DNA from 2 places in the Alkalihalobacterium sp. APHAB7 genome. Region 1 is predicted to be linked to the other one. Evidence: a T-box and tRNA genes for the amino acid it is inferred to sense, from the RefSeq annotation. Region 1 holds a T-box; the other holds one or more tRNA genes.
The links. A T-box is a leader RNA that pairs with one kind of tRNA and senses whether it is charged. The one in region 1 lies ahead of metG (methionine--tRNA ligase), so its partner is inferred to be a tRNA-Met.

Region 1 (11,670 bases):
TTCAACTCGATCCAGCTCACCTAGGGTGATCGATTCTTTTTCTAAAAAGTCAGCGACAGTAGTCGAAGTTGTCCATACTTCATGTTCTTCCCCGTCACTTGTGACTCTTACCATAAAAGCAGATTCATACGTAACATTCATTTCAGGTTGAATTTCTGTATTTAAGCTAGGACTAATTTTATCATGTTCTTTAACCGTAATATCTAATTCAGCAATTAAATCTTCTACACTATCAGCAGTTGTCCAGACCTGCTTTTCATCACCGTTAATAGCTACATTGATTTCTTTAGCTACTTTCCAACTTATGGACATATCTCCTGTAACCTTTTCACTGATAGCTGGTTCTAATTCATCGTATTCGCCTACAACAAATCCAAGTTCTTCCATTACTTCTGCAACAGTATTGGCATGTGTGCGGATTGTCACTTCTTCTTCATCTGCAGTTACCGTTACATTCGCTTTCGTTGTTTCATAGATTGCAAAGCTCATTGTCCCGATAACTAGGACAAAACATAGTATGGAGATCGTCAGTTTTTTCCCAAAATTTAGGTTAGAAAAAAACGAGCTTATCCTACTGGGTTCCATGTTTAATCTTCCCCCTTCTCAAGGTACGAATTATAAACACTTCACCTCCTTTTGTCAACTAGTATAATGTCAATTTGTTTCCCTCATAACAACTATTATCCATAAAAGTCCCCCTGAAGGAAACAAATATTTATCGACAAGTTCAATGTATGCAAGCCCGCTTCATTGTAGAACTCCTACGAACAAAAGAAAATTTAGACAAGCCCTCTTAGAATCCGACATAATGTTCTATCACATTATGTTAAATAATTTTTTTGCATTCTCCATTGTTTGCTTTGTCAATTCCTCATACGTCATTTCTTTTAACTCAGCAATTTGCTTTGCAACAAGTTCTACATATGCCGGTTCATTTCGCTTTCCACGATACGGATGAGGTGCTAAATATGGACAATCTGTTTCAATTAACAAACGATCTAGCGGTACTTCGACAGCGACTTCTTTAGGTTTCTTAGCATTTTTAAAAGTTACTGGTCCACCAAAAGAGATGTGGAAGTTCATGTCTAGACAAGCTTTTGCAATTTCAACACTTCCACTGAAGCAGTGCATAATTCCACCAACTTGTGAAGCTTCTTCTTCTCTCAAAATATCAACAATATCTTGACTCGCTTCACGATTATGAATAATGATCGGCAGGTTTACTTTTTTGGCTAAACGAATTTGTTTTCGAAATACTTCTTTCTGAATATCCTTTGGAGATTTATCCCAATGGTAATCAAGTCCCATTTCACCTAAGGCAACTACTTTCGGATGTGAAGCGAGCTCCTCTAACCACGCTAAATGCTGATCTGTCATGTCTATTGCATCCACTGGGTGCCATCCTACAGCTGCGTAGATGTTCTCATGCGCCTCTGCGATGGCTAAAGCCCCTTTTATCGTTTTCTCATCAAAGCCGACCACCACCATGTGAGTGACACCTGCTTCTTGCGCACGTTGAATGACTTCTGCCAGGTCTTCTTCAAACTGATCGGCATTTAGGTGGACATGTGTATCAAATAACATTTTTTATTCATCCTCTCGTTGTTCAAATACAATCCAAACTAATTATTATTGTAATAAAACATCGTTGGTTACTTCTTTTTTTAAAAACTGTGTTAGATTATACTGTTGATATCCGTTGATTTTGAGCTATTTTTTCAGTAATGGGCAAAATCCAATCCTCTTTAACAGCACTTTTTTAAAAAAGGGAAAGAGAAGCCATTATTTAAAAGCTTACCCTAACCCTGATTATTGTTTTCTATTATTTTACTTTTGCTCCGTTAGGCATCGACTGATCAACTGAAGCAAGTGTAAGTTGGTCACCTTCAGAGGCAGCTAATATCATTCCTTTTGACAATTCACCACGCAGTTTTATTGGCTTTAAGTTTGTCACACAAATAACTTTACGACCGACTAAATCTTCTGGAGAATAATATTTCGCTATACCAGAAACAACTTGTCTTTGTTCGTAGCCGAGGTCAAGCTGAATTTTTAATAACTTATCTGCTTTTTTCACAGGTTCTGCTTTGATGACTTCCGCAACACGTAAATCAACTTTCATAAAATCATCAATTGTAATTTCTTCGGACTCTTCGACCTCGTTTTTAGTTACTTCTTGTTTTGGTTCATCTTTTACTAATGAACCACCCATCATTTCAACAATATATTTCACTTCTTCTTCGACGTCGAGACGTGGGAAAATAGGCTCACCTTTGGATACAGTCGTCCCAGAAGGAATTTGACCAAATGCTTGAAGTGAATCCCAAGTTGTTACGTTTTCTGCTAATCCTAATTGTTGCCAAACTTTTTTAGGTGTTTCTGTCATAAATGGCTGAATTAAAATAGAGATATAACGTAAAGACTCAGCCAAGTGATACATAACCGCTCCAAGCTTTTCCTTTTCATCTTCGTTCTTTGCTAATACCCAAGGTTGGGTTTCATCAATGTATTTATTTGTACGGCTTACAAGCTGCCAGATTGCTGAAAGTGCAACTGAAAACTCCATATCTTCCATTGCATTTTCAACTTTTTCAACTGTAGCATCTACTAGTTCGACTAAACTTGAGTCAAACGGTGTCCCGTCTTTCACATAAGAAGGAAGTTGACCATCAAAATATTTATTAATCATCGCAACCGTACGATTTAATAAATTACCTAGATCATTAGCTAAATCGTAATTGACTCGCTCTACAAAGCTTTCCGGCGTAAATACGCCATCTGAACCGAATGGTACTTCTCGTAACAGGTAGTATCTAAGTGCATCTAATCCGTAACGGTCAATTAATGGTACCGGGTCGACCACATTTCCTTTTGACTTTGACATTTTTCCGTCTTTCATTAATAACCAACCGTGACCAAACACTTTTTTGGGCAGTGGTAAATCAAGTGCCATTAGCATAATTGGCCAATAGATGGTGTGGAAACGAACAATTTCCTTTCCAACGAGATGAACATCAGCTGGCCAGTATTGTTTATACTTCTCTTCATTAGCACTTCCATAACCAAGAGCTGTGATGTAATTAGAGAGAGCATCAATCCAAACATAGACGACATGTTTGGGATTGCTCGGAATTTTTACACCCCATTCAAACGATGTACGAGACACCGCTAAATCTTCTAGGCCTGGTTTAATGAAATTATTAATCATCTCATTTTTTCGTGACTCTGGTTGGATAAATTGCGGATTATCTTCATAGAACTTCAACAAACGATTGGCATATTTACTCATACGGAAAAAGTACGATTGTTCGCGAACTTTTTCTACAGGGTGCCCGCTGTCAGGACTTTTTCCACCGACTACTTTACCATCTTCCATAACTGGATCAACGAGTTGATGTTCCGTGTAAAAAGTCTCATCTGGAATGGAGTACCATCCTTCATATTCATCTAAATAAATATCACCTTGAGCGAGTAACTGTTCGAAAATCTTAGCAACTACATCTTTATGCCGGTCTTCTGTCGTACGAATAAAGTCATCATATGAAATATCGAGTTTCTTCCATAAATCCTGAATACCACTTACAATTTCATCAACAAATTGTTGGGGTGTTACGCCTTTTTCTTCTGCCTTTCGTTCAATTTTTTGACCATGCTCATCAGTACCTGTTAAATACATGACATCATAGCCGCGTAAACGCTTATAACGTGCCATCGCGTCTCCGGCTACCGTTGTATACGCATGACCAATATGCAGCTTATCACTCGGATAATAAATTGGTGTTGTAATATAAAATGTCTTTTTTTCACTCATTCAAAACGTCCTCCACTTAGTTAGTTTTCTTTACTGCCCTTTCAATTTCTTCAATAAAACTTTACAATAAGAAGCTTGTGTTCCACCTTCACTCAAACTAAAATAGGTTTTAGGTAATCGCTACCTTTATGTACTGTTTAAGAAAGGAGCTGAACATATAAAAAAGCCCTCATCCAGCAAGGGACGAGAGCGAACTCACGTGGTACCACCCTATTTCCCCATTCTTTCACAAGAACAGGCTCAATAAGTCGTTTGACTTCTCTAGTAACGCTAGAGTACGTTGCTCCCTTATTAGTGTTCTAACTCGAAAGCAATTCCTCACTGGACCATCTTCTAATAGTGACTATACTGGTTCCCAGCTACCCCAGCTCTCTGTCTTAGCGTCCTCGCTAAATAGTCGACCTATTATACTCATCCGTTCATCGGAAGTGTTATTCATTTCTTTCATTTAAGTTCTTCCACATCTCACCAAAAAATATACCGAATAAATACAGCTAATGTCAAGGTCGATCATAGATTGTGGCAAATGGATTTTTCACCTTTTTCAGTTTCCCTTTTATCGCTAATTGTTCTAACTCTCTTTTGAGTTGAGCCACATCCCAGCTTTTCCCGAGAGCCTGATTGATCTCATCGGTATGACGAATTAATGCCGTTTCTGATAATGGCAGAAGAGACTGTATCACCTCAAGTACACCATCATCTTCCTGATCATTCATTACCTTTAATTCATCAAAAGGATTTAGCACATGTGGACTTGTCGTATCTGCAAGACGGATTCTTACCGCTAGTGTTCTCCCAAAAATCGCAGAAGAAACAAAGACATCTCCAGACCGTAAGTATGGTAGTCTTTTACCCTCTTCATGTGTTAAATCAGTTTCTTCCTTTATCGTTTGAATATCTGTACCACGAACGGTCCGAAAAACAAACTTCGAGTTTAATTGTGCTGTAATCGTTTCATCTAATAGAGTCGGTCGTTGTGTCGCAAAAATAAGAAACACACCATATTTTCGACCCTCTTGCGCGATTTCTTTCAAAACACTTTTGGCAGGAGCGTCATATCCTTTAGGGGCAAAATTATGAGCCTCATCTGTTACGATCACAAAGGGTGGGAAAAAGGTTCCTTGCTCATTTTGAAGTTTAGCGTCTCTATACGCTCTTCGTTTTGTATAAAGCACCCCAATGACAAAGCTGGAGAATACTTGTAATAACCATACAGAACCTTGGATGACTACCAACTTCCCGCTGTGTAAGCCCTCTTCAATGGCACGGATATTATGTTGAAACAAACCAGATTGATATAACCGATTTAAACGCCATTGAATTCCTTTCACCGAAGACAAAGGCAAGCTGCCAAACTGATTTAAAAGTTTTTGATACGTATCATATTGTTCTAGCTGCTCACGAGACAAACCATTGCCATCATAAATAAAGGCTTCTACTTTCTGTTTACCTAACTCCAAAGCATCTACTAGATTAGCAATGCGATCACTAAACGATTGATAGCTGTCTTTTCGCTTATGTACACTTTGAATGACGTTTACCATCGATTCAGTTAAAGAACCCGCAGCACCAAGGAGTCGTTCAATATCTCTCGTGGTTAAAGAACTAAAATCCACCCCTACATCTCTTCCAATTTGAACAGAAAGATACTTATTACGATAGTCTGTTTCATTCACCCCTTCTGACAAATGACTAAAATTCATTTCAAAATGTGGGTCGAACACTATGGCAGGGATCGATTGTTTCATAATTTCTTCTAACATCACTCGTAACCCAAAAGATTTTCCAGAACCAGAACCACCAAACACACCAATATGTGGGTATTGTTGCATTGCTTTTATGTCAAAAATAAAAGGTACTCCATTTTGGTCACGTTCCACTTCCTGTTCTTGAATTTTCATAAGCTGCTTGAGCTCAGAAGGTAAGGTTTCCATTAAATGATCGGTACTCCGTATTTCACCTAATACTAATCCTTCCTGAGGTTGGACTTTTACTAAGAAATGTTGAACTTCTGCAAATTCAGGGGTTCTAACAGAAGCACCCGTCTGAATCGGTTGGATCGCTTCTTCAAATAACCTCACTTTGGAAAGATTAATCTCATCCGCACCGATATCATACCCTATTTGTTCTAGCGTCTTTAACACTTGTGCATCAACGATTCCTTTATCATATCCCATTGGAATAAAGCGGTTATAGGAAAAGGTTTCTACAACTTCACCCATTGGATTGCCAAGTCTATCATCTTCAATGAGCAAAATTTCATTGATTCTAAATTTATGTTCTTTTGAGACAACATATATTTCATGTTGTGTCGTTATACCAACTACTTGCATACTACTCTCTCCCTCTAACTAATATAATCTGTGTGTTCGTTTTGGTGAGAATAAACGTCGAGTAAGTTCTGGATCGATATACTGCTCGACTAGTGCTTCTACTAATTTATCCGTAATTCGTACATCCCGATCAACCATATCAAGAAATATCGGAATCCCTCTTCCTTCTTTCGGTGTAATCGAGTAAACAAAGTCACAAATTCGGTTCATTTCTTGTTTCTGCTCAATCAGTATATCTACACCAATAACGGCAGGATCCGTCGAAGGCCTCAGCCAAGCTGTATGTACCTGGGGTTTATGTTGAGCCTTGTCGAGATACAACATCTCACCTTGCTTTAATACACCAAATAACAGATCTCGGTCATATACCAGCTGTTGCCCCCGTGCTTCATTAAACTCAAGCTCTAAAACTTGATACAAGAAGCTTGTACCCACTTCTTCTGTCACACCAGCTATAAGAACATGGTTCAAAAGCGCCAGCTCCCTTACTTCTTGCCAAAGTTTCGGTGCATCAATGGCATAATGTGTAAGTGAACCATCCATTAAAATAAGTTTGATAGATCCTTCTTCCATCATCGCTTTAGCAACCATCAATTCTAATTCAGCCATTTTTGATGACCGGACTCGCTTTTGACTCTCTATTTCTTCACTACTCGTTTCCTCGATTTCTTCTAGCAAAGGAGTATATATATCGAACTCCCACTTTTCTATCCCTCTAATTGTTCGTGCCAGTGCTTGAAAAAAATAGATGATATGTGGGTGTTCACCTTTTGTCTGATTGACAGAACCATCCACAGCTGCTACTTCTAATTCTCCAATCCAGTTCGACAAAAAGCCAGCCTCGTTTCGTGACATTTGTCGAAAATGTCCGTTTTTGTCGAATATACTTTGTCGAATTGTCGAATTAATCCTTTGCTTATTTCCATATTTCATTCGTAACTCACTATCCAATTTTGTCATTTTTTCAATAAAATGTCTTGGAACTTCTAACAACCATACTCACCTCTCAATTTAAAACCCTTGTTATACAACAACCTAACAAAAAAAATAGAAAAAATTACTAACAATATACTTAAATTTGTAAGAAAAATGAATTGACTTGTTTTGGAAACACTGGTATTCTTGGTGTATAAAGAATTTTGTCGAAAAATGACATCAATAAAATAAGATATAACCATACATTGGGAGGAGAAAAGAACATGAAATCTACAGGTATTGTTCGTAAAGTTGATGAGTTAGGACGGGTAGTTATTCCAATTGAGCTTCGTCGTACACTTGATATTGCAGAGAAAGATGCATTAGAGATCTATGTTGATAATGACCGTATTATTTTAAAGAAATATAAGCCAAACATGACTTGTCAAATTACTGGGGAAGTATCTGATGACAACCTTTCAATTGCGGATGGAAAAATCATCTTAAGTCCACAAGGCGCTAAAGCAATCATTGATGAGCTTTCTAGTTACTTAGAAAAAACTAGCAAATAAGTTGATATAAAAAACGTGGCTCTGCTATTGCAGAGCCTTTTCTCTGTTACTTATGGTATTCTGCATACACGTCACGCTTCGGCAGTTGTCTTTCTTTTGCTACTTCCTTAATAGCCTCCTTACTACTCAACTGCTTCTCCTCTATATAATGTTCAACATGTTCATTGATTGAAAGGTTCTCCCACCATATATTTTCAGTTATGTGAACTTCACTCGCTCCATCTACAACAACACAAAATTCCCCTCTGACTTGGGAAGATTGACACCACTCTATTACCTCAGATATCGTTCCACGAATGAATTCCTCGTACCTTTTAGTTAATTCGCGACAAATAGCAATTTTCCTGTCACCTAATTGTTCTAATACATGTTTTAACATCTCTTCTAAACGATGAGGAGATTCATAAAAAATAATCGGCACTTGTATATTCTTTAACTGCTCTAATTCCTTTTTTCGCTCTTTTTTTTGTCGATTTAAAAATCCATAATAATAAAAGTGCTGTGTATTAAGTCCAGACGCAATGAGTGCTGTAATGGCTGCATTTGCTCCTGGTAAAGGAATGACTGAGATGCCTTCAGCTAGACAATCAACGACGAGTTCATAACCCGGATCGGAAATAGCAGGTGTTCCAGCATCACTTACTAAAGCCACATTCCGTCCTTCTCTTAAAGCTTGGAGTAACTTCTCGCCACTGCCTCGTTTATTGTGATCATGATAACTTACAAGTTTTGTATCTATTTCAAAGTGAACGCATAACTTTTTTGTTTGTCTCGTATCTTCTGCTGCAATGACATCTACTTCTTTTAAAATTTTGACCGCTCGAAACGTCATATCTTCTAAGTTCCCGATAGGAGTTGGTATTAAATACAAACTTCCTATATCTTCTTCTTTTTCTTCAAAGCTCTTTTGCTGCCACATCATTTAACTTCCCTTCTTGTATTAAACGCTCTTTGTCTCGTTTTGAAAGTTGTTTGATCGCATATTCTGATTGCATCGCTTCCTTTTTAGTCATATACTCGTGACAAAACTCTAGTACAAATGGGCCCTTACCCCTTGTGTATTTTGCTCCTTTTCCGGCTTCGTGCATTTGTAATCTGCGCTCAATATTATTTGTATAGCCTGTGTAGAGCGAGTCATCTTGACAACGAATCATATATACATAATGATTACCCATAATAAATGGCTTGAAACTCCTTCGTATACGTTTTTTCATCTTCATAGACGACAATAGTTGGTAAACATTTAACGCCAGGTTTCCCGTCCTTAATTCCCTCAACAAGAACGATATTGGCTTCTTTATTGGCTTTCGGTTGAACAAATTGAACTCGTTTTGGCTCAATTCGGTATTTTCTCATCTGTTCAAAGATATCCGTCAGCCTTTCAGGTCGGTGAACGAGAGCTACCTTTCCCTTTTGTCGCACTATTATCGAACAAGTTTGAATAACATCTTCTAATGTACAATAAATCTCATGCCGTGCGATTTGAAAATGCGGATTTACATTTCGATCCGATAATTCCTTTTTCTCAAAATATGGGGGATTGCATGTGACTACATCGTATTCTTGACTTAAAATTTCTTGAGGTAATGACTTGATGTCGCCAAGAACTAAATCGATCTGATTGGAAAGTTGATTCAGTTCATTACTACGAACAGCCATATCATATAATCTTTCTTGAATTTCTACTCCCGTTATTTGGGCTTTACTTCTCGTACTTAACATAAATGGTATAATTCCGTTTCCTGTACATAAATCAATGATCTTTCCTTTTTGGATTGGGACATAAGCAAATTTCGCTAGTAAAACTGCATCCATTGAAAATGAAAATACGTCACTAGCCTGTATGATTTGCAAGGAACGGTTCGGTAAATAATCTATTCTTTCACTCGTATGTATCGTAACCATTACTTCCTCCAGATTTCATTGCGTTAGTCCTATTGTACACTAACACTGACAAATACATAAATAGATACAAGAAAAGCGCAAGGCGCCTGCTTATCGGCGACAAGCGCTGGAGGGCCAGCAATACGTGTCTCGCTTTTTAGACACGTTTGCTGGCCCGAAGCGACCTCGAGCCGATGGCGCCTAGAGCTAGACACCTTCGAATTTTATACTTTCTTACCTCCAAAAAAAAGAGGATGACTCTTCAATAAAATGTCTACCTCTTCTGCTACAATCCTCCTGTAAGTATACAGGCTGTATTGTAAACAAAGGATCAAACACTTTTGAGTCACCCTAACTAGCTGTTCGATTATTTTTGATTAAAAAATGATAAGCAAAAGAGACAATCATCTTTACGAATACTACCGTAATCCGTACTACAAATGTGAAACCCTTCTTGATACAATCTAGCTAAATTATCATACCCTTCACCTACTGGTTTCTTCTTCGCAGGATCTCTTTCTTCAATCGCTTTTTCTTGTTCAACTGTTTCATCGAGGCGATTTCTTAAATTTTCATTCTCCACCTTTAAATAGTGGTTTTCCTCAATGAGGAGCGCAAGTTGTTCCTTTAAACCGCGAAGTTCATCGTGCAAACCACCAATTCGCTCTTCAATTGAACTAACTTGTGAAAAAATCTCCTTTTTATCCACGTTTCCCACCTCATTACTCTATGACTTGGGTCGAAACCGTTTCTTCAAAAAGCTCTTCAAGTGTGTACTCAACGATTCGTTGTTGTTCAAATAACTCTACTTGAATAATACGTTCTAAAATGTTGAGCCCCACTACTCTACCTCGTCCATTTGGCGTTTTAATTTCTTTCCCAATATCAGGTAAAGATTGTTTAACAGACTCATAATGATCATTTTCATATTTCAAACAACACATGAGACGACCACATAACCCTGAAATTTTTGCCGGATTTAACGACAAATTTTGATCTTTAGCCATTTTAATGGAAACAGGTTCAAAATCACCTAAAAACGATGAACAGCAAAGAACTCGCCCACACGGACCAATCCCACCTAGCATTTTCGCTTCATCTCTTACACCAATTTGACGTAATTCGATTCGAGTTCGAAATATAGCTGCTAAGTCTTTTACAAGCTCTCTAAAGTCAATTCTTCCATCAGCTGTAAAATAAAACAGGACTTTATTGCGGTCAAACGTATATTCTACATCAACAAGCTTCATATCAAGTTGATGTTCTATTATTTTTTCTTGGCAAACACTGAAAGCTTTCTTCGCAGCTTCTTTATTTTCATTTACAATAAGCTTGTCTTTTTCATCAGCTATACGAAGAACTTGCTTTAACGGAAGAACGACATCGTTATCATCGACTTCCTTTTTTTCAATAACTACCCTGCCATATTCTACCCCTCTTGATGTTTCGACAATTACCCATTCACCTTTAGGTAATTCGAATTCACCAGGGGAAAAGTAATAAATTTTACCCGCTTTTTTAAAGCGAACACCTACGACATGATGCACTATCAACTATCCCTCCTGTAATCTGAGCAAAAGCCGCTCCATTAATAATTGCGGATTTACATTTGAACTCAGATGTCTCTTTGCATCAAAAATAGCCGACATTTGTCTGGAAATTTTCTCTTGTGAGCTATATAACGCTTGGTGGTCAAGGCGTTCTAGCTGGTCAACAAAAATAAGACCCTCTTTTTCACCAAGCTGTGTGTATAATAAATCTCTATACCATAAGAGCAATAAATCAATTCCTAACCCAAGCTCTTCTTTTCCTTTGAAGTGCGGTAACCACTTTTCTTGAAGGGTAAAGAACATTTGCTGGGGGCGAGAATAGACCTCTTCCGTTAATTGTAACACTACATTACGTGCTTGTACAATCCAGTCTTCCTGACAAAGTTGGCGTGCATCTTCTAGATTGGAAGTCATTTCCGTAAGAATTTTCGCTATAGGGCGTGATATCCCTTCATCAACTAACACCATTTCCATCTCTCTATTAGAAAGAGGCGTAAAAGATAAGACTTGACTTCGTGAAATGATGGTATTTAACATTTGATGTATATGTTCAGTGAGAAGCACTGCAATAGTAGGTGCTTCAGGTTCCTCAAGAAACTTAAGCA
Region 2 (11,670 bases), on a different contig from region 1:
TTTTGAATAAATATGGCCTTCATGGTCTTTTAACCATTGCCAGAATTGTTCTGATGTAATACCTAACACTTGAGTTAGATCATATTCAGTAATATCATCTAATGTAATATTTTTGTTAAAGTGTTTATTTAAATATGGAACGAAAGTAGCTGGATCGGTAACTGTACCATCGATATCAAAACCAAAAACTCTAGACTTCTTCATAATTCACCTCGTAATAAAAATAAATCGTTTCCTATGCATGCAATCATTGTCACCTATAATCAGAGCATCGTGAGTCATACTATTAATGCTCCCCCAAAAATAGAAAGCGAGGGATTAGTTTTGGCTGACAATAACAATTTCAACAACAACTTTAACGATCGTGATACACGAACGATTGACTTAAGACCAGAAGAAAGAGACCGCGAAAGAGTAGACACATTTGAAGAAGAAACGGCTGCTGAAGTTACACCAATGACAGGTGCTTTTGGTGGTCGAACAGTAGAGCGGGAAGAAACAGCTGAAGCAAACTATGATGATGCAACTGCATCAGGCCGTGGTGTTGGTACGTTTGCTATCGTGCTTTCTATCCTGTCATTATTCTTTTTACCGATCCTTTTAGGTGCATCAGGGATCATTGTCGGGTTCGTTGCAAGAAGAGCTGGTGCAAATGCACTGGGTAACTGGGCGATCGGTATCGGTGCCCTGTCCATTATCTTAACCGTCTTCTTCTCACCATTCTTCTAACAGGGTCAAAGCAAGAATCCACATCACCTAAACTTTGAAGGGGAGTTATTGAATAAGCACACGCGACTAGCGTGTGCTTATTATTGCATGCTCAAAATATAACTTCCAGTTCAAATCACTACTCTTGTTTTGCTAATTTTTCTTGAGCGATTTTGTCAATTTCTTTCTTTAATTCTTCAACCATTATTTCCTCGGGAACTTTTCTTACTATTTCACCGTGTCTAAACAATAAGCCTTCTCCACGAGCTCCAGCAATGCCAATATCAGCCTCTCGTGCTTCACCTGGTCCATTCACAGCACAACCAAGAACAGCTACTTTAATTGGTGCCTTAATGGTTGAAATATAATCTTCAACTTCATTCGCAATTTTAATTAAATCAATTTCAATACGACCACACGTTGGGCATGAAATCAATGTTGCTGCATTTGCAGCTAAACCGAATGATTTTAACAGTTCACGAGCAACTTTTACTTCTTCAACAGGATCAGCGCTTAGTGAAATACGAACAGTATTTCCAATACCCATGTTTAAAATCGCACCTAATCCTGCAGCGCTTTTGATTGTCCCAGCAAATAGTGTACCCGACTCCGTTATTCCTAGGTGTAGCGGGTAACTAAAAGCTTTAGCTGCTTTCTCATAGGCTTCAATTGCTAAATTAACGTCTGATGCTTTCATTGAAACAATAATATCATGAAAATCAAGATCTTCAAGGATACTAATATGATGTAATGCACTTTCGACCATTCCATCAGCTGTAGGATACCCATATTTATCTAAAATTTTCTTTTCGAGTGAGCCAGCGTTTACTCCAATACGAATGGGAATACCTTTTTCTTTTGCTGCTTTAACAACTGCTTCTACTTTTTCTCTTCTCCCAATATTCCCTGGGTTAATTCTAATTTTATCAGCTCCACCTTCAATGGCTTTCAAGGCAAGCTTATAATCAAAATGTATATCGACAACGAGAGGGATGTTAATCCTTGCTTTAATAGCAGAAATAGCCTCTGCTGCCCGCATATCCGGACAAGCTACTCGAACCACTTGACAACCCGCTTCTTCCAACCTGTGGATTTCTGCCACTGTTGCTTCCACATCATGAGTTTTGGTTGTAGTCATACTTTGAATAACGACTTCATTATTTCCACCAATCGTAATCCCGCCAACTTTCACAGGTCGAGTTTGGGTTCGATGTGTAATTTGGGTCATGAATCATTCGCCCCTTTTATTTTTCAACTAAGTATATTGTACAAATGACATACGTGTTTATTTTATCAGTCCCTCATTTTGTTTGGCAAGGTATTGTTACTCTGATTTTAAATATAGGGGAAATAGATAAGTTTTTCCAACCTTTATATTATCCGCTGCCACACCTGGATTTAATTCTTGAAAATCATAAACAATTTGTTGAATAGATGCAGGTACGGGACCGTCATGTAAATGTTCTACAATTGATAAAACAGTATATCCATTTTGAACAACGACTTCTTGGGCAGGAAACGGTTCTTCTTCAACGACAATATTAGGATAATTCTCTGAACTTGTCTCGCTTGTTGTTGGTTTGTCTGCTTTGGGTAAAGTACCAGTAGATAGATCATAATAAATGCTATAACAAATAATAAAAAGAATGATGATAAAGATCACACTGTGTTTGAAGCTGAATTGGGTACTCAATGGCTTGTCCTCCCTAGTATGAGTAAACATCTTAACAATATATATTCAGCAAGTGTAAGAAATATGACTAGAATTTTTTCTTTTTTTAGGAGGGGAAAACACAAATGAAAGAGGGGGCTTCTACAACAGTAGTTATATACATCATTGGATTACTGCCATTTGTCATGGTTGTCGGGAACTCAATGTTTATTCCGATCATCCCTGATATCCAACATGCACTGCAACTAACTGCGATTGAAGGCGGCTTAGTTCTCACCGTGTTTTCGATACCAGCAGCACTTATGATACCGATAATAGGTTTAATTTCAGATCGGATAGGAAGGAAAAAGGTGATATTAGTTTCGCTTCTTTTTATTATGTTAGGCAGTATTTTTTCAGCGTTAGCCCCAGTTTTCTTTGAGGGTCAAAGCGCTTTTTCGATGCTGCTATTAGGCAGGTTTTTCCAAGGGGTAGGAGCAGGGAGAACAGCACCGATGGCAATGGCTTTAGCTGGTGATCTGTTTGTAGGAACGGATAGAAGTAAAGCCTTAGGAACAGTTGAAGTGTTTAACAGCCTAGGTAAGGTGGTAAGTCCTATAGTCGGGGCTTTTATTGCAGTTTATTTATGGTTTGCGACGTTTTTTGTTTATTTTTTTCTTGCCCTTCTAGCATACTTTGGAATAAAAGTTTGGATTAAAGAACGGATGAAAGAAGCAGAGCCATTACGATTGAAAGACTACCACCGTTCAGTGCAAGAAATCATTCTGCGTGAGTTTAAATGGCTTATTCCTATATTTCTCGCCAGTGGAGTTGGTTTGCTTCTTTTATTTGGACTTATGTTTTTTATGTCCTATTATCTTGAAGAGAGCTATGGAGTTTATGGTACTCTAAAAGGGATTTATTTAGCGCTTCCTCTTGTGTTTTTAACTGTATTTTCATATTGGACAGGTAAGAATATGGGAGATAACAAAAATTATGTAAAGCGGTATTTACTGTTAGGATTAAGCGTATTGTTAACCAGCTTTGCATTGCTTATCTTTTTTCATGGGTTACTAGGCTTATTAGTATTAATTTCATTAGCCTCAATTGGTCTAGGTTTTTTTCTCCCTGCAGCTAATACGGCAGTGACAGCTTCAGTTGGAATAAAAGAAAGGGGCTTAGTTGTGTCATTATACTCGATGGTTCGTTTTCTAGGAGTTGCTCTTGGCCCTATAACGTTTAGTATTTTAATGCATGATCCAATGGAGTTATTTTTCTTTTCATTTTTTTTAGTTGGCATTTCGTTTATCATTCTAATTTCTTCATGGACATGTATACCTATCTTAAGGGATTGTAGCTCTAGAATATGAGAAAAGATGGTTGAGTTTTAAAGTTTTACACACATAAATAGGTCAAAAGTCACTTTAAATTTTCCTCGAAAAATAGTTTTCTTAAGTTTAGGATGTCAACTATTTGATTGAGGTCTTCAAAGGAGATGGATGAGATGAGTTTTATGAAAAAGAAATTAATTCCGTTACTGCTAGTGTTTACAATTCTAATACCAAGTTTAGTTGCAGCGGATGCAGCGCCAGGAGATATGATTGTTACACTAGGAGCCAATTTAACTGATGAACAAAAGCAAAGCATACTTAATGAAATGGGTGCACCAGAAGATGTAGAAATTATCTATGTTACCAACGAAGAAGAACATCACTACTTAGGGAATTATGTGAGTAGGGCTCAAATTGGGACGAGAGCGATTTCTTCTTCGATGATTACGTTAACGACATCTGGATCTGGTCTTAATGTAGAGACAAATAATATTGATTGGGTTTCTGAAGGTATGTATGCAAATGCTCTTGTAACAGCAGGAGTGAAAGATGCCGATATTTATGTAACGGCACCATTTGGAGTTTCAGGGACTGCGGGTTTAACAGGAATTATTAAAGCGTATGAAATAACAGCTGATATTGAAATCCCAGAAGAGCAAAAACAAATTGCCAACGAAGAAATGGTCCGAACAGGTAAGCTTGCTGAGCGAATAGGGATGGAAGAAGCAACTGAGCTAATGAACCGAATTAAAGAGGAGATCGCTCAAAATCCGGTTGATTCTGAGGAAGATCTACGTGCTCTCATTCAAAGAATTGCTCAAGAATTAGGAGTTACTCTGACAGAGGAAGAGTTAAACGGGCTCGTTTCATTATTTATGCGTTTAAAGGATTTAAATATAGATTGGAACCAAGTACAAAATCAAATTGGGAAAATTCGCGACAACTTAGGAGATTTCCTAAATCGTGAAGATACGCAATCATTTATTGCATCATTATTAGATGTACTTTCACGTTTCATTGAGGCGATCAAAGGATTGTTTAGATAAAAAATGGCTGACTCATAAGTGCTATTATTTAACTAATTAACAAAATTGATGGTTACTTTGTAACTGCGTTTAATTAGTTTAATTAATAGTATGGCACATTGAGTCAGCTTTTTTTATGCTAGGCTCTTTTCTAAAGGCTGTTTTTCGTAAAATTTGTTGCTATTGGACCGTTTTTTGAATATAAATCAGCCCTAATGGATAAATTCATTTATCCATCTGGCTGATTTATATTCAAAAGCTTCACGCTAAAGCGTGAAGAACCAAGCTTTCGCTTGGTTACGGTCCAATAGCTAAAAGCAACAATCTCTTAGAAAAGAGCCTTTCTAAAAGATTGTTGCCTTATGCTAAGTTATTGCATAAGGAGGGTGCTAGCTAATACTTTATTATAGTGTCCTTTCGTTTTTCTTAAATCGGCCACCTTAAGTATGTAGTTTTCTTGTAATATTTGATAAAATTTTAAATGAGGAGCGACTTTGTTTTTACCGTAGCAAATGCGTTTGTGGAAGCAGGTTGTTGCCTTGGTAACGTTTGAACTATAGGTTTGGTCTGCTGCTTATCATTACTGGTCGTTTTTTTCATAAATTTCACCTCATTTATAGTTTAACCAAAAATTGAAATGAAACTTATATTATTTTATTTCGTATATTATAAAGGATTGGAGGTTGAAGCAATGGATGTTCTAAATATTGCAAGTATGGGATTTCTCGTTGTTTTTTTAGGAACACTTTTCTTATTTGGAGAGTTACTTGTTAAGGTTAAAGGAGTCTTCGGTGTTCTTGGTATTGCAATTATGGCGGTTTACTTCTCTCACCATATTGCTGGTGATACAGGGATTTGGGTTGTTTTATTGTATATTACTGGATTAGTTCTAATAATCGTTGATGGAAAGGCGATTAGTGACGGAACGATTGCATTTTTAGGTGTTATTTTGATGATCGTAGCTCTGGCTATCCCTGCACCAAATTTTTTATACGGGGCTTTAGTTGCCATGGGTTTAGTGCTGGGTGCAACAACTGCTTTACTGTTTCTAAAGGTATTCCCGTCGAGAAACCTATGGTCAAAAATGACTTTAAGAGATCGATTAACAGGGGAATTAGGCTACAACTCAATTAATGATACGTATAAAGAGTTAATCGGAAAAAGAGGAAGAGCAATAACTCCGTTCCGCCCAATTGGTACTATGGAAGTTGATGGAAAACAGTATAGTGCTACGAGTGAGAATAATTGGTTAACACAAGACACTGTCATCGAAGTTGTATCTGTTGATGGTACGCGTATTGTTGTGAAAAAAGTAGATGAAAGTAACGGTTAAGTAGTTAGTAGTGTGTAGTGGCAAACATCAGACTTTAAAGTAAAAGAGGTTAGGTAATCTAAATTAGAAAAAAACAGGTTGCTGGGAAGTGAACTCAGCAGCCTGTTTTTTGTTTTTTGCTTAGTTGTTTGTTGGGTTACTCGCTTCATCGTTTTGCGGGCTAATTTTTGGCTTTGGAACATATTGCAAAACTTTATATAACATGAAGATTGCAATAGCCCAATAGAAGAAGAGCGAAAATGGAATAATGATTCCAAACGCCTCTGTTAAATTAAATATAGCTGTCGGAAGTGTAACTGTATAAGCAGATAAAATCCATAAATGTCGGTATTTTAAGTTTAATTGTGCTTTGTTCTTTAACATAAGTCCAAATAAGGCTAATACCGTTACCCCGATAAATTTCATTGCTGTAAAGAAAAGGTATAATACTAATAAGAAAACAGTTAAAATGACAGGAAGTACATCGGCTATACCATTTACTAACCCTGTTATTTCTTCTTTTGTTAAGTTTAAATTACCTAGGTCGCGGTATCTAAAAGTCTCTGCTTTCCCATCAGTGATAATAACTGCTTCACGTTCAAGCATGGCTAAACCGTTATCGTATTCGTAAATATCACCGACAGTTAAATGTCCTGTAGGATCAAGGATAAAAACACCATCCTCAGTCACATCAATATAAGGCTCTGTTATATCTGATGTTAGAACGCCATTTTGGAAAGCAAAATCCGGTATCTCTTCCTCTAAAGATGTAGCTAAATAGTTAATACCCTGATAAGCTGTTGTTGATAAATTAATTGCACTGGGAATCGAAACAACCGCCATTAATAAGAATACATAGAAAATGGTTTTTCCAATCCCTTGGAACCGAAATGCGGCGATATCCTTAGGGGAATACAAACTTTTAATCAGCTGTTTAAAAATATTCATTTAATAATGTCTACTCCTTCTTATTTAGCTTGTGTTCATGTGTATTGATTTAAGCTTAGTGAATTCTCGAGTGTAATGATCACACACAACCTAGATCAACACTACACACTCACGCATTCGTACCTATTAAATAACTACCAACATACATTTTACAAGAGAAAAAAAAATGGTACAAGAGAAGAGCTGTTTCAATTAGGTGACGACTTTTTTTCCATAAACAGCTTGTCAAATATATCAGTTTATGATATATTACTTTTCGTCACCACCTTTTGAACTTCAGATTTCAGTGTTGACTAAAGTTGATTTTTTGAGTTATAATATTATTTGTCTTTATTATTCCACAGTAGCTCAGTTGGTAGAGCAATCGGCTGTTAACCGATCGGTCGCAGGTTCGAGTCCTGCCTGTGGAGCCATTTATTTTGGCGGTGTAGCTCAGCTGGCTAGAGCGTACGGTTCATACCCGTGAGGTCGTGGGTTCGACTCCCTCCGCCGCTACCATTTCTAAAAAACTTTATATAATGGCGGTTGTGGCGAAGTGGTTAACGCACCGGATTGTGATTCCGGCATTCGTGGGTTCAATTCCCATCAGCCGCCCCATTGAAGGACCCTTAGCTCAGTTGGTCAGAGCGGTCGGCTCATAACCGATTGGTCGTAGGTTCGAGTCCTACAGGGTCCACCATTAACTATAGAAGTACACGGAGGAATACCCAAGTCCGGCTGAAGGGATCGGTCTTGAAAACCGACAGGCGGGTTAAACCGCGCGGGGGTTCGAATCCCTCTTCCTCCGCCATACCATTACATAATATGAGCTTATGATTGATCTTGAATTCAATCATAAGCTTTTTTATTTTCAAATTTAAAAAGTATCGTCATACACAGGTTTTTATTGTTCAGCTCGACTCTTATACTTGAATGTCTTTTAGGAAAATCCACGTAATCGTTCCGAGGGCGATACAATAGATAGCGAAGTATGTGAGTTTAGCTTGATTTAGCATTTGGATCAACCACTTAATACCGATAATTGCAAAGATAAATGAGGCGATACAGGCGATGGCAAGTTCAATCCCAACTCCTGCGAAAGTTTCTGTCGTTAGTTCTGGTAATTTTAAAATGGTAATCCCTAAGATAACAGGAATGGAAAGTAAGAAAGAATAGCGAACAGCTGTTTTTTTATCCAAACCGCACCAAAGTGAAACAATTAAGGTACTGCCGGCTCGCGATATTCCTGGTATAACAGCCAGAGCTTGGCCGATCCCAATAATAAGACAATCTTTCCAAGTCATTTCTTTTACCGTACGATTTCCTACATTAATCCCGTGTTCAATCAGTATTAAAAACAATCCTGTAACAATTAAAGCGGCTCCAATTGTTGAAGCTTGAGTAATATTATCGCCTATCAAACCTTCAATTCCTTTGCCAACACCCATGGTAATTAGGGTAGCGCCTACAATAAGCCAGGCAAATCGATAGTTTGTTTTCGCTTTTTCGCTCTTGAAAAATAAGTAAGTAAAGAAGTCTTTAATAATTTCAAGTAAATCGCGCCAAAAAAAACAAATGACGGCTAGTAAAGATGCTGCATGTAGAAGGACTTCGAAAGTCAAGTCGCTCGTAGACACTTGAATACCTAGTAGCTTTTCAGCAATAACCAAATGTGCTGAACTAGAGATCGGAAGAAACTCTGAAATTCCTTGGATGATGCCTAGTAGAAGAGCTTCAAACCAGTTCAAATTCACACCTCCCATATTTGTATGTATTTCACAATATGGGGTTTGTCCGTTAAATATGAATGTTTTGATTATAATTTTAAAAATGAGGGAAATGTATGAAGTGGAAAAGTTGAAATAGCAGTTAAATACATTATACATATCAATTGCATGTTATACGTTTTTTTGTTAATGTAAATATTGAGCAACTTAGTAAACATTTCTGTTGCTTAAATTTATTAACTGCATTGGATTACTTTACCATTTATTTGAAGACAATTGCTTAGGGAGGAAATTAAAATGGCAAAACATGAATTACCTGCATTACCTTATGCTGCAAATGCACTAGAGCCTCATATTGATGAGCAAACAATGAATATCCACCACGGGAAGCACCATAACACATATGTGACTAACTTAAACGCTGCTTTAGAAGGTCATGATGAGCTTGCAAGCAAGTCAATTGAAGATCTAATTAGTAACTTAGACGCTGTACCTGAGAATATCCGTACAGCAGTAAGAAACAATGGCGGAGGCCATGCTAACCACTCTTTATTCTGGACGCTTTTAAGCCCGAATGGCGGTGGCGAACCAACTGGTGATTTAGCAACAGCGATTAACAGTAAATTCGGAAGTCTTGACAGCTTTAAAGAAGAGTTTGCAAAAGCTGGAGCTACTCGCTTTGGTTCTGGTTGGGCTTGGTTAGTTGTTAACAACGGCGAGCTTGAAGTAATGAGCACACCAAACCAAGACTCTCCTATCATGGAAGGTAAAACTCCAATCTTAGGTTTAGATGTATGGGAACATGCATATTACTTAAATTATCAAAACCGTCGTCCAGACTACATTAATGCATTCTGGAATGTAGTAAACTGGGACGAAGTAGCTAAGCTATATAGCCAAGCTAAATAATATATCATAATGGAAACACCGCTAACCTATATAGTTAGCGGTGTTTTGTTATATAAGGTGACAGTACATGATAATTGTTGCATAACGTTTATAGAAAATCGCCAAACTACACCTAAGGTGGTGTAGTGACGGCATGAAACTGTTGCAAAAATTAGTTGGTGATGTAGAAGTAAACCGAGATTTAGTCCTGCTATTAACAATTGGAGGGCTGTATGCTCTGAGTATTGCTTTATCTAACACATTTGTAAATGTTTATTTATGGAAGCAATCTGGTGAATTTCTTGACATTGCTCTATATAATTTATCATCTGTTGTAATGCAGCCGATAACCTTTATTCTTGCAGGAAGGTTTGCAAAAAAAATCGACCGGGTTATCGTGTTGCGGCTAGGAGTCAGTTTCCTATCCGTTTTCTTTTTTACAGTGCTATTTTTAGGTGAAAATGCGGCCCAATATTTAATCTTGTTAGGGTCGTTATTAGGAATTGGTTTTGGGTTTTATTGGTTAGCATTTAATGTATTAACATTTGAAATTACAGAGCCGGAAACAAGGGATTTTTTTAATGGATTTTTGGGGTTACTAACTTCATTTGCTGGGATGATTGGTCCAATATTAGCAGGCTTTATTATTACTAGGATGGAGAAACTTTTCGGTTATAAAATAATTTTTGGAATATCTTTAACATTATTTGTCATTGCGGTTATTACAAGTTTATTTTTGAAACGACGACCTGCAACAGGTAGTTTTTCTTTTCTCTCTGTGCTAAAAGAGCGAAAGCGGAATGACAATTGGAGGCATATTCTTCATGCGCATTTCTTCCAAGGTTTAAGAGAAGGAACATTTGTTTTTGTAATCGTCGTGTGGGTTTATATCGCAACAGGCAGTGAACTTGCAATTGGTACGTATGGATTAGTCGCTTCTGCGGTTTCATTTATTTGTTATTTTTTAGCGACTCGTCTTATGAAACCGTCTTTTCGAAAAAAATCAATATTGATAGGTGGGACGATTCTTTACTTAGCTATTTTCATTATCATAACAGATCTAAATTTTACTCGTCTCATTATATATGCAGTCGTCATATCCATTGCTTACCCTATGTTACTTGTTCCTTATGTTTCTTTAACTTATGACGTGATCGGAAAAGGCTGGAAGGCAGCAGAAATGCGAGTTGAATACATCGTTGTTCGAGAATTGTTTTTAAATTCGGGAAGAATTACTTCCGTTCTTGCTTTCATCTTTACGATTACCGTGTTTAATGAAGAGCATGGAATACCTGGACTTTTTCTAATACTAGGTGCAGGTCACCTTGTAATTTATTTCTTTGTTAGAAAGGTAAAGATACCACTTAACAAAGGCGGTGAAACCTATAGTTTCTCTCGTCAGCAAAAAGGAGAGGGCGATAGTGGGGGAACGTCTGTCTAAACTTGTTGAAAAAGTGTGGGAAAGCAAATCTTAACTTTAAAATTGCATATTTATTATGATATAATAACTGTAGAATACAACCTGCCGTGTTAGTTAGCTTCTACTTGTTTCGAACCGTGGATATAAAAAGGGAGTTCTACATTAAAGATTTAACAACATGCCTATTTTTGGAAGTTGGAGAATTTTTTGCGAACACCCACCTACGAGTGTAGGTTCTTGAAACAATAGGGCAACGGCATACGCGGGTTTCTTACTTAAAAAATCATACGAGGCTGACTCAAGAGTGTCTGTGCTTCTCAATAGGAGAGGTTCTTGACACTTTACTATTGGGTCGGCCTTTATTTTGAATTCATATAAAGGATGTTCATCCTTTTTGAACTGCGAATTTAAAGAGAAGTAACTCTATAGAGAGGAAATTGAAATGACAAATCAAAAAAAGAAAAAAAACCATATCCCAGCGCGTTTGAATCTATTATTTTTTGCTGTATTTATATTGTTTTCTGCACTTATTCTTAGATTAGGTATGGTTCAAATTGTACAAGGGGAAGATTTCACCCGAGAACTGGAGCGAACGAGTAATGTTACGACGAGAATCGATGCGCCTAGAGGTATTATGTATGATCGCAACGGTAATATCGTTGTTGATAATGAAAAACAACT

Region 2: it encodes a tRNA-Met, which carries the amino acid that the T-box ahead of metG (methionine--tRNA ligase) is inferred to sense. The anticodon was not compared.

The regions. Positions count from the first base shown of each region.
Region 1 is NZ_JBLWFS010000024.1:4,422-16,091, reverse strand. It holds gene ACNSTQ_RS18240 (ubiquitin-like domain-containing protein) at 1-585, opposite strand, end outside; gene ACNSTQ_RS18235 (TatD family hydrolase) at 817-1,584, opposite strand; gene metG (methionine--tRNA ligase) at 1,823-3,811, opposite strand; T-box leader at 3,988-4,243, opposite strand; gene ACNSTQ_RS18225 (ATP-binding protein) at 4,312-6,144, opposite strand; gene ACNSTQ_RS18220 (DNA double-strand break repair nuclease NurA) at 6,163-7,137, opposite strand; gene ACNSTQ_RS18215 (AbrB/MazE/SpoVT family DNA-binding domain-containing protein) at 7,344-7,631, shown strand; gene rsmI (16S rRNA (cytidine(1402)-2'-O)-methyltransferase) at 7,678-8,550, opposite strand; gene ACNSTQ_RS18205 (GIY-YIG nuclease family protein) at 8,528-8,785, opposite strand; gene ACNSTQ_RS18200 (tRNA1(Val) (adenine(37)-N6)-methyltransferase) at 8,799-9,536, opposite strand; gene yabA (DNA replication initiation control protein YabA) at 9,883-10,224, opposite strand; gene ACNSTQ_RS18190 (PSP1 domain-containing protein) at 10,238-11,062, opposite strand; gene holB (DNA polymerase III subunit delta') at 11,069-11,670, opposite strand, start outside.
Region 2 is NZ_JBLWFS010000002.1:28,567-40,236, reverse strand. It holds gene ACNSTQ_RS02555 (hypothetical protein) at 1-204, opposite strand, end outside; gene ACNSTQ_RS02550 (DUF4190 domain-containing protein) at 325-729, shown strand; gene ispG (flavodoxin-dependent (E)-4-hydroxy-3-methylbut-2-enyl-diphosphate synthase) at 848-1,936, opposite strand; gene ACNSTQ_RS02540 (hypothetical protein) at 2,033-2,401, opposite strand; gene ACNSTQ_RS02535 (MFS transporter) at 2,506-3,729, shown strand; gene ACNSTQ_RS02530 (DUF1002 domain-containing protein) at 3,864-4,736, shown strand; gene ACNSTQ_RS02525 (hypothetical protein) at 5,193-5,315, opposite strand; gene ACNSTQ_RS02520 (NfeD family protein) at 5,407-6,048, shown strand; gene ACNSTQ_RS02515 (DUF1189 domain-containing protein) at 6,169-6,975, opposite strand; tRNA gene ACNSTQ_RS02510 (tRNA-Asn) at 7,313-7,388, shown strand; tRNA gene ACNSTQ_RS02505 (tRNA-Met) at 7,397-7,473, shown strand; tRNA gene ACNSTQ_RS02500 (tRNA-His) at 7,497-7,572, shown strand; tRNA gene ACNSTQ_RS02495 (tRNA-Ile) at 7,578-7,654, shown strand; tRNA gene ACNSTQ_RS02490 (tRNA-Ser) at 7,673-7,765, shown strand; gene ACNSTQ_RS02485 (undecaprenyl-diphosphate phosphatase) at 7,878-8,702, opposite strand; gene sodA (superoxide dismutase SodA) at 8,979-9,590, shown strand; gene ACNSTQ_RS02475 (MFS transporter) at 9,724-11,010, shown strand; RNA gene ssrS (6S RNA) at 11,086-11,262, shown strand; gene ACNSTQ_RS02465 (peptidoglycan D,D-transpeptidase FtsI family protein) at 11,432-11,670, shown strand, end outside.